DNA from 2 places in the Exiguobacterium sp. OS-77 genome. Region 2 is predicted to be linked to the other one. Evidence: riboswitches for the same ligand, from Rfam matches in the RefSeq annotation. Region 2 holds a riboswitch; the other holds the start of a gene.
What was found. Region 2 has a riboswitch for S-adenosylmethionine ahead of mtnK (S-methyl-5-thioribose kinase). Riboswitches for the same ligand answer to the same signal wherever they lie in the genome.

Region 1: it holds a riboswitch for S-adenosylmethionine, as region 2 does, so the genes downstream of both, EXG77_RS00555 (LLM class flavin-dependent oxidoreductase) here and mtnK (S-methyl-5-thioribose kinase) in region 2, are expected to answer to the same signal.

Annotation. Positions count from the first base shown of each region.
Region 1 is NZ_DF239008.1:113,875-118,502, forward strand. It holds gene EXG77_RS00540 (DUF817 domain-containing protein) at 1-240, shown strand, start outside; gene EXG77_RS16495 (hypothetical protein) at 328-726, shown strand; gene EXG77_RS16500 (DUF2325 domain-containing protein) at 732-1,430, shown strand; gene EXG77_RS00550 (DUF975 family protein) at 1,494-2,132, shown strand; SAM riboswitch class I at 2,246-2,348, shown strand; gene EXG77_RS00555 (LLM class flavin-dependent oxidoreductase) at 2,423-3,481, shown strand; gene EXG77_RS00560 (RimK family alpha-L-glutamate ligase) at 3,478-4,425, shown strand; gene EXG77_RS00565 (hypothetical protein) at 4,503-4,628, shown strand, end outside.
Region 2 is NZ_DF239008.1:2,726,173-2,730,800, forward strand. It holds gene EXG77_RS13905 (sugar ABC transporter substrate-binding protein) at 1-119, opposite strand, end outside; gene mtnA (S-methyl-5-thioribose-1-phosphate isomerase) at 131-1,180, opposite strand; gene mtnK (S-methyl-5-thioribose kinase) at 1,177-2,343, opposite strand; SAM riboswitch class I at 2,422-2,525, opposite strand; SAM riboswitch class I at 2,731-2,832, shown strand; gene EXG77_RS13920 (2,3-diketo-5-methylthiopentyl-1-phosphate enolase) at 2,903-4,093, shown strand; gene EXG77_RS13925 (2-hydroxy-3-keto-5-methylthiopentenyl-1-phosphate phosphatase) at 4,090-4,628, shown strand, end outside.

The DNA of each region.
Region 1 (4,628 bases), 2.6 Mb from region 2:
ATCTACCGGATGCCGCTCGTCCTGTCCTTTTTATTGATCGCCTTTTTCATTTGGATCGCGGAGAATATCGTAACGTTCTTTAAAGGCTGGGTCTATCCGCATCAAGAAGGCGGATGGGCAGTCGTTGATCTTGGAAAATTGTCTTCTTGGTTCCTGCTTGTGATCATCACGGTTTTGATCGTCATCGTCGCAAAATACAAGCGTCAGGATCCGGCTGTGGAAATTCAACAACGTACCTAAGCAAAAAAATAACCAGGCTGTTTTTTTGAACTACTTCCGCGTTTTTTCGTTGCTATAGTGAAAAAAACGCAAAGGAAGTGGTCATGGATGATGCAACAGGTGATGGAACGAGCAACTGAATTGGTACAGATGAAATTAGCGGCCGTGGAGCGGTATGAAGATTGGCAACTCTGGCTCGACGAAGTAAACGGAATCGATGAATGGGTCAAGATGTCAGCGTATTATGCACCGCGCGACGTTCAAGAAACATTGGTCATAGATGAAGCAATAGAGCTAGAGCAGACCATCGTCATGCCACCGCAAGTACAGGTCGAGCCAGTACGCAAGCAACGTTATGCCTATACGTTTCAGCGGGGGTTAAAAGGCGGTACTTTACTAGAATGGTCGGGCAGTCATATTTCTGAACGAGACGTCCGCGATTGGAATCTCGAGCACGGCATGGAAGTCCGGGTCCGTGTCGATCGTTCTATTATGTTGTACCGGTAGAAGACATGCGCTATTTCCGACTAGAAGCAGGGCAACTTGTCGATCTCGTCATGTGGCGGGGACGGAAGGATACATTAACGATTGCTTGGAAGCATCCGTTCACGTATGAAGAGCCGATCGTCAACGCATCATCCAACCGTCCGTCAGCGATAGAACAACAGGTAGTGAAGACGCCTGTGACAACAAAAAAGTCAAATCGGTATGCACGAAAAATGAAACGGCAACCGGTGCCGAAAGCTAAAAAAGCGCAGCGTCGCGTCCGTATGCCAAAAGAGCAAACGATTGAACCGATCGTAACAACAGCCGTACCGGGACAATTGATGGATTTCGTTGATAAGACACCGTTAGATTTCACGCGCTTCACAGGCATGCGTCTTGTTATCGTTGGAAACGAACAACAGACCGCTGTCTATCGTGAGTTCTTTGCGCCGACGGGGATCGAATTAATTCATCTAGCAGGGGACGCACAGTCCGCGAAAAAGATTGCTTGTCTCGCCAAAAAGTCGGACGCGATTGTCGTCGTGACGAGCCGTGTCTCTCATGCAGCGAGTGCACATGTCATCGCTCAGGCGAAAAAGCATGGTATTCCATTCGCGATGGAACGGCTCGACGGTCGACGCTCGTTATACACGGCGTGTGAGCGGCAACTTGAGCGCGCTTGGTTGAAACAGAAACAAGAGGGGAAATTATTGAAAAAGCAGTGAAACATTAGAAGTTATTAGCCGTAGAGTAAGGTGAGAACTTATTTTTCAAGGAGGACCTTACTCATGTCATCTCAATTAAAAAAAGCAGCGAAGGATTCGCTCAGCGGTCGTTGGGGATTCGCAGTCCTAACAGTTATTCTGTTTAGTATCATTCAAGGTGTGCCTGGATTATTTGGATCAGATATAGATGAACCAGCTAATACGATGGATCTCGTCGTATCGTTGGTATCGATTTTATTGATCCCGGTCGGAGTCGGTTGGACTTGGATTGCGATGTCGATTGCTCGCGGAGAAGAAACGAAAGTGACGGATTTATTTGAACCATATGGTATGTTTTTCAAAGTGATTGGTCTAGCCATCGTACAACTCTTTTTTATCTTCTTATGGTTACTGCTATTAGTCGTACCGGGAATCATTAAATCATTTTCTTACATGCTAACGTTCTATATTTTGCGAGATGAACCATCGATTGGTATCTTAGAGGCCATTACACGCTCCCGAAAAATGATGGACGGGCATAAAATGGAAGCATTCCTTCTGCTACTGTCGTTTATTGGTTGGGCTCTTTTAGGGATCGTTACCCTCGGCCTAGCATTCTTGTGGATTACACCATATTTCAGTGTTACCTTTGCAAAATTTTATGATCGTGTTCGTGGTGAACAAACGCCAGAGCCAACATCAGATTTCGTCGCACCATATTAATACCGGATCCCGACACTACGTCGGGATTTTTTTATGTGCGAAATAATTCCGATGGGAAAAGACGGTTTAATAGTTGCTTTAGTTCAGTGAATTTTGTACGATGAATGCAACACATCTTATCTAGAGAAGTCGAGGGACTGGCCCGAAGACACTTCAGCAACCCCGCCGTGGCGGAAGGTGCTACTTCCAGGAAGGGATACCTTCCGAAGATAAGAGCGGACAGGACAAGATACCGTCGCTCTTTTCGAACTTCGAAAAGAGCGTTTTTTTATGATAAGGGGGACGATGGAGTGGAGTATGGTTTTTGGTTACCGATTTTTGGGGGATGGTTACGTAATGTCGAGGATGAACAGATGCCACCGACCTTCGATTATGCGAAACAAGTCGCACAAACAGCAGAACGGATCGGCTTCTCGACGACGTTGATCGCGGAACTGAACTTGAACGATATTAAAGGCATCAAGGAACCGAGTCTTGAGGCATGGACGACGGCAGCAGCGATTGCTGCAACGACGGAACGCCTTGAGATCATGACAGCGGTTCGTCCCGGGTTCCATAATCCAGCGACGACAGCGAAGATGGCGGCAAACATCGATCAGTTGAGTGGTGGACGCTTTACGCTCAACGTCGTTTCAGCGTGGTGGGCAGAGGAAGCGAAACAATACAACGGTATCTTCACAGCGCACGATGAACGCTATGCTCGGACGGAAGAGTTCGTCACGGTCATGAAAGGACTATGGGCAGATGCGTCACCGTATAGCTTCTCCGGTCATCACTACACGATCGAGCAGGCGGAACTCCATCCGAAGCCAGTCCAGCGTCCAGGCATCAAGCTCTACGCTGGTGGAGAGAGTGAAGCTGGAAAACGAACGATCGTCGAACACTGTGATGCTTATGTCATGCATGGGGGTACTGTTGAAGAAGTAGCCCATAAAATCAATGATATGAAAGTACGCCGGGAAACGACGGGACAAACGCCGCTCGAGAGCTTCGGTCTTGCGGCCTACATCATTTGTCGGGATACGGAAGAAGAAGCACTTCTTGAATGGCAACGCATCACGGACGTTAAGGAAGACAGCGCCGGTTATGCCGGTTATCAGGATTTCATCAGTAAATCGCAACTGGAGCAACAGGTCGAACGAAACGATTATTCCGTCTCGAACCGTGGTCTACGTCCGAATTTAATCGGAACACCAGAACAAATCGCTGAACGGATTCTAGCATTCGAAGCTGTTGGTGTCACGTTACTCTTATTACAATTCTCACCACAACTCGAAGAAATGGAACGCTTTGCTCGTGACGTAATGCCACTGGTCGAAGCGAAACGAAAGGTAGGTCAACAATCATGACAAAAATTCATATTCTCCACGAAAATCAAGAATGGACGGACCATCTCATCAAACGTCTCGAAGAACTCGAGTTACCGTATGAAGAGTGGCACTTGAATGAAGGGATCGTTCCGCTGGACGAACTGCCGCCAGAAGGCGTCTTTTACAGCCGCATGAGTGCCTCTTCGCATACGCGGGGGCATCGTTACGCGCCGGAGTTGACGGAAGGGGTCCTCGCTTGGTTAGAAGAGCATGACCGGACTGTCTTTAATGGAACGCGTGCGCTTCGTTTAGAAGTCAGCAAAGTCAATCAATACACGGCGTTGCGTAAGGCTGGGATTCGTGTACCGAAGACGACGGCTGCCGTCGGACGCGATCAAATCGTACAAGCAGCAAAAGAAATTGGCGTTTCGTCATTCATCACGAAACATAACCGGGCTGGGAAAGGTCTCGGCGTCCAGCTGTTCCACTCGATTGAAGCACTTGAAGCTTATCTCGACGGTCCGACATTCGACGAACCAGTCGATGGCATCACGTTGATTCAAGAGTATATTCAAGCACCAGAACCGTACATCACACGTTGTGAGTTCGTAGGTGGAAAGTTCGTCTACGCGGTTCGAGTCGATACATCAGAAGGTTTTGAGCTTTGCCCAGCGGATGCATGTGTAATCGACGACTTGTTCTGCCCAGTTGGTGAAGAAGCACCGCAAACACCGATGAAGTTCCAAATCGTTGAAGGCTTCGATGACCCAATCATTGAAAAATATGAAGCATTCCTCCAAGCGAACCAAATCGCGGTCGCCGGTATCGAGTTCATTAAGGATACGTCAGGTACGATCTATACGTATGACGTCAATACAAATACGAACTATAATTCGGATGCTGAGGCAGCTGCAGGACGCTACGGTATGCTCGAACTAGCGAAGTTCCTCGGTGCAGCCCTTGAAACAAGCACAGTAAAATAAGAATCTGCTCTCGCCCTGTCGCCGGACGTTACAAGACCGGATGACAGGGTATTTCTATAGAAAAAGGGGGCAGGTGTATGATTACGTGGAGAGAAGAACGACAGCTCGATATTCCGATTGAAGAAGCATGGCACTTGTTTGATCACACGCGACTGCAGCGTTTGATTCCAAATGTCGTCCAGCACGAGGTGATTGAACGAAAA
Region 2 (4,628 bases):
ACGTCTGATTGAACCCCTTTTGGTACATCCTTAACGACCTTCGTCGTCGTGGCTTCTCCATTCGCACAAGCCGCTAGTAACAGTGCCGGTGCTAGGACGGCGTAAGCTAGTTTTTTCATGACATATCTCCTTATCCGAGGGGTTGAAGCCCTGTTAATTGTTCAATCGTTTCTTCATTCGGTTGCGTGATGACACCAAGTTCGGTGATGATGCCCGTGATGAATGTGTGTGGTGTGACATCAAACGCCGGATTGAAGACAGCGACGCCTTCCGGTGCTGTCGCGACACCTTGGACAGTCGTCACTTCTTGCGGATCACGTTCTTCGATTTCGATCGCGTCTCCGGAAACGAGCGAGAAGTCGAACGTCGAGAGCGGTGCTGCGACGTAAAACGGAATACCAAAAGCTTGCGCGAGCAATGCTAATTGGAACGTCCCGATTTTATTCGCGGTATCTCCGTTTCGTGTAATGCGGTCGGCACCGACGATGATCGCATCGATCTGTTTTTCTTTCAGCGTATGGGCGACCATGTTGTCCGTAATTAACGTGACATCGATCCCGGCACGTTGAAGCTCCCATGTCGTCAATCGTGCTCCCTGCAGTAACGGTCGCGTCTCACTCGCAAAAACGGATAATTCAATGCCGCGTTCTTTTGCGATGTAGAACGGCGCAAGTGCTGTTCCATAAGCAGCGGTCGCAATCGATCCAGCATTACAAATTGTTAGAATCCGGTCGCCTGACTGGAATAATTCCAGTGCATGAATCCCGATTTGACGTGACGTCTGCGCATCCTGGTCGTATAAAGCGACCGTCCGTTTTTCCAACCGTTCGCGAATCTCTTCTACCGACGTCCCGTCTTGAATGATTGGATTCAATTGATCGAGGACATTTCGCAAGTTGACGGCCGTCGGTCGTGTCGCGAGTAACGTCGCCGATGTCTCAAGCAAGGCTTGCTTGTAGACCGGAAGCGCCGCTTCAAACCGGTATGCTTCTTGAACGAGCACGAATCCCCCAAATAAACTGATCGCAGGTGCGCCCCGAACGCGCAGTTGTTTAATCGCCTCAACGGCTTGCGCGAGATCAGCAATGACTTCATAGTGCTCTTCCTGCGGTAGACGTGTCTGATCGAGAATCGTCAAGACACGGTCTTCGTAACGGATACTTTGAACGAATGTAGTCATCGGCTAAGTTCCTCCGTTACGTCAAAGTTTCGTAAATCATCGAATGTCCGACATTCTGTACGGCGTTTGATTAACGCTGTTCCTAGACGGAGAGCGTGACGTTTCCGCTCTAAGCGTTCCGTCGTTGAATTGATTGATTCTAAATCAGCGACCAGTGCTAGACCGATCGTCCGCCGAATCAATTCGCAACCGGCGAAGCCAAGGGCATCCTGCAAGATCGTGCTCAGTACATCATCGACGAGTCCTGGTGCCTGGAACGGTTCGACGGCTTCCCGTTCCCATAAGGCACGGAACGTTGAAGCGAACGTCAGCCAGAACGTATCGATATCCTTGATTCGGGCGTCACGTCGTGTAGGGTAATCCGGATATGCCGCGAAGAATAAGTGGGCGATGAACTGTCCGACATCGAATCCAAATGGACCATAAAAGGCGAATTCAGGATCGATGACTTTCGTTTCCGTCGCTGAGGCGAAGATGCTTCCTGTATGTAGATCGCCGTGCAGCAATGCATCTCCTTTCGTGATGAAGAGCGCTTCGAGTTTTGCGACTTCGCGTTTCAACTCATCGTCTGCCCATAGACGTGCCACCTCTTCTTCGAGTCCGGCTTCAATCTCGTTCGTCTCCGCGTCATGAAACGGATCCGTGAAGATTAATTTTTCCGTGATGTCGCACAAGTCTGGATTGTAGTACGTTCGGGCGACACGTTTCTTTTCAACCGGACCAAGCGCAAAGTCCGATGTATGGAATAACGTCCGAGCGAGATAAGAACCGATATGTTCCGCAAGCAACGGATACTGTTCACCTGCGAGTAAACCGCTTCGAACGATCGTCAAATGTGAAAGATCTTCCATGACCGTATACGCCTCTTCGTGACTAGCATGAAAAACACGTGGTACGAACGGTACGGCATGTCGCGCGAATTCACGGAGTGCGGATTGCTCGATCCACGCTCGTTCGAGCGATAACGGCCAGCTCTCCCCGACGACCTTCGCATATGGTAATGCTTGTTTTAAAATCAAGCGATGTTCGCCTTCTCGAATCCGAAAGACGAGGTTGAGGTTCCCGTCGCCAATCTCTTCTGCTTCGACGGCTCCATCGCCGATCAGTCCTAATGTCCGAACACGATCAATCGCGTCCTGTTCTGTGAATGCTTTATATGTCATCTCAGTTTCCCCCTATGTGATACACGAAAAAGCGCCTCTTTTCGTCATCGAAAAGAGGCGCAGAAAAGTCACTGCGTCCTCTTATCTCTCAGACGAAACGTCTGTTGGATGTAGCACCGTGCCTAGTGGTCGGTTGCTGCGGCGTCATCGGGCCAATTCCCTCTGCCAACTCGCGATAAGAGTCGTATGTAGTTGTCGTGTGTGATATTGATTTGAATCTTACGCAATCGACTTCCTCGCTGTCAAATCGAAATCAAGCAGAAACGGACATCATTTTTAAGTCATCTATAGAAAGAGTATTTCCAAAAAAATAAATTTTCTAAAAATAGTTTGACAAGTCACGATTCTCATGTAAAAATTGCAATTAGATTTCACAATTTCATCCAATTCTTATCAAGAGCAGACGGAGGGACAAGCCCTACGATGTCGCAGCAACCGACCTTTTGGCACGGTGCTAATTCTTGCAGCTACTAAGCTGACAGATAAGAGTCCACGTTCGAATCATTCATGGTCTCTTGTCGCTGACGAGAGACCATTTTTTTGTTGAAGGAGGAAAGACATGGCTTATATCACTGCTACTTATCAATTGACTGCCCGTGATCGACTCGAGCAGCGCGCTGAACAACTCGCGCTTGGTCTGACAGTCGGTTCTTGGACGGAACTGAATCATCTCGAACAACAACAACTCGCCTCGTTCAAAGGGGAAGTCGTACATACCGAAGAGCGCGATGGCAAAGGATATATCACGATTCGTTATCCGGAACATAACGTGTCGCGCGACTTTTCTGCGATTCTGACGACCGTCTTCGGGAAACTCTCACTCGACGGTGAAATCAAATTAACGGAATTGCTACTACCCGATACATTTACGTCGGACTTTCCAGGTGCGAAATTCGGGATTGAAGGGGTCCGTTCCTTGATCGGTGTCGAAGATCGCCCATTATTAATGAGCATCTTCAAAGGAGTCATCGGACGCGATTTATCGTTTCTTCGTGATCAACTCGAAGGACAACTCGCTGGTGGGATTGATCTCGTCAAGGACGATGAGATCCTATACGACAATCCATTGACGCCAACGATTGACCGGGCACGAATTGGACGTGAGGTCATCGACGCTCACTTCCACCGGACCGGTAAACGCGCGTTATATGCAATCACACTCAGCGGTCCCGTCTTTACGCTCAAGGATAAAGCCAAGCGATTGATTGACGCTGGAGCGACCGCTTTCTTGCTGAATACCTTCACATACGGACTCGACGTCTTACGCGAACTGGCAAGTGATCCGGAAATCAACGTCCCAATCTTCAATCATCCGGCCTATAGCGGTGCGTTGATCGCTAGCCCGAATCACGGAGTCGCAGCTCCTGTCTTACTTGGCACATTACCGCGTGCTGCTGGAGCAGACTTGACGCTATTCCCGTCGCCTTACGGCAATGTCGCTTTGCCAAAGGATGTCGCCCGTGGTATCGCGGTCGAAGCGACCCGTCTCGGTCAGACGAAATCGATCTTCCCGGTTCCTTCAGCCGGTATTCATCCTGGACTCGTCGCTCAACTCGTACGGGACTTCGGGATCGATTCCGTCATCAACGCCGGTGGCGGCGTACATGGTCATCCGCAAGGTGCTGCGGCTGGTGTCACCGCTTTCCGTCAGGCACTCGATGCGGCACTCGCAAATGAATCCCTATCGACGGCAGCATCGCGTCATGAAGAATTACGGATCGCCCTCGACGCTTGGGGGATCAAGTCATGACCGTACGGATTCTTTGTGACTTCGACGGTACCGTGACGACACAGGATAATATCATCGCACTCATGCAGGCATTTGCGCCAGCGAGCGACTTCGAACCGTTGAAACAAGGTGTACTCGACCGGACGTTATCGATTCAAAGTGGTGTCGGGCAAATGTTCGCACTTCTGCCATCTGATGGGAAAGCGTCCTATCTTGACTTTTTACTGGAGCGCGCCGTCATTCGCGACGGATTTTCGGAGTTGCTTCAGTACAGTCGTCGTCAAGACATCGATTTCTCGATCGTCAGCGGCGGAATGGACTTTTTCGTCGAACCGATCTTAGCGCCATTCCTTGAGCAGGAGCGCATCTATTGCAATGTCGCAAATTTTGACGGTCCATTCGTTCATATCGATTGGCCACACGCCTGCGATACCCATTGCACGAACGGGTGCGGCTGTTGTAAAACGTCCGTTGCTCGGACACTACGTAAAGACGGTGACGTCATCATCGTCATCGGCGACTCGGTGACGGACTTCGAACTCGCAAAACAAGCGGA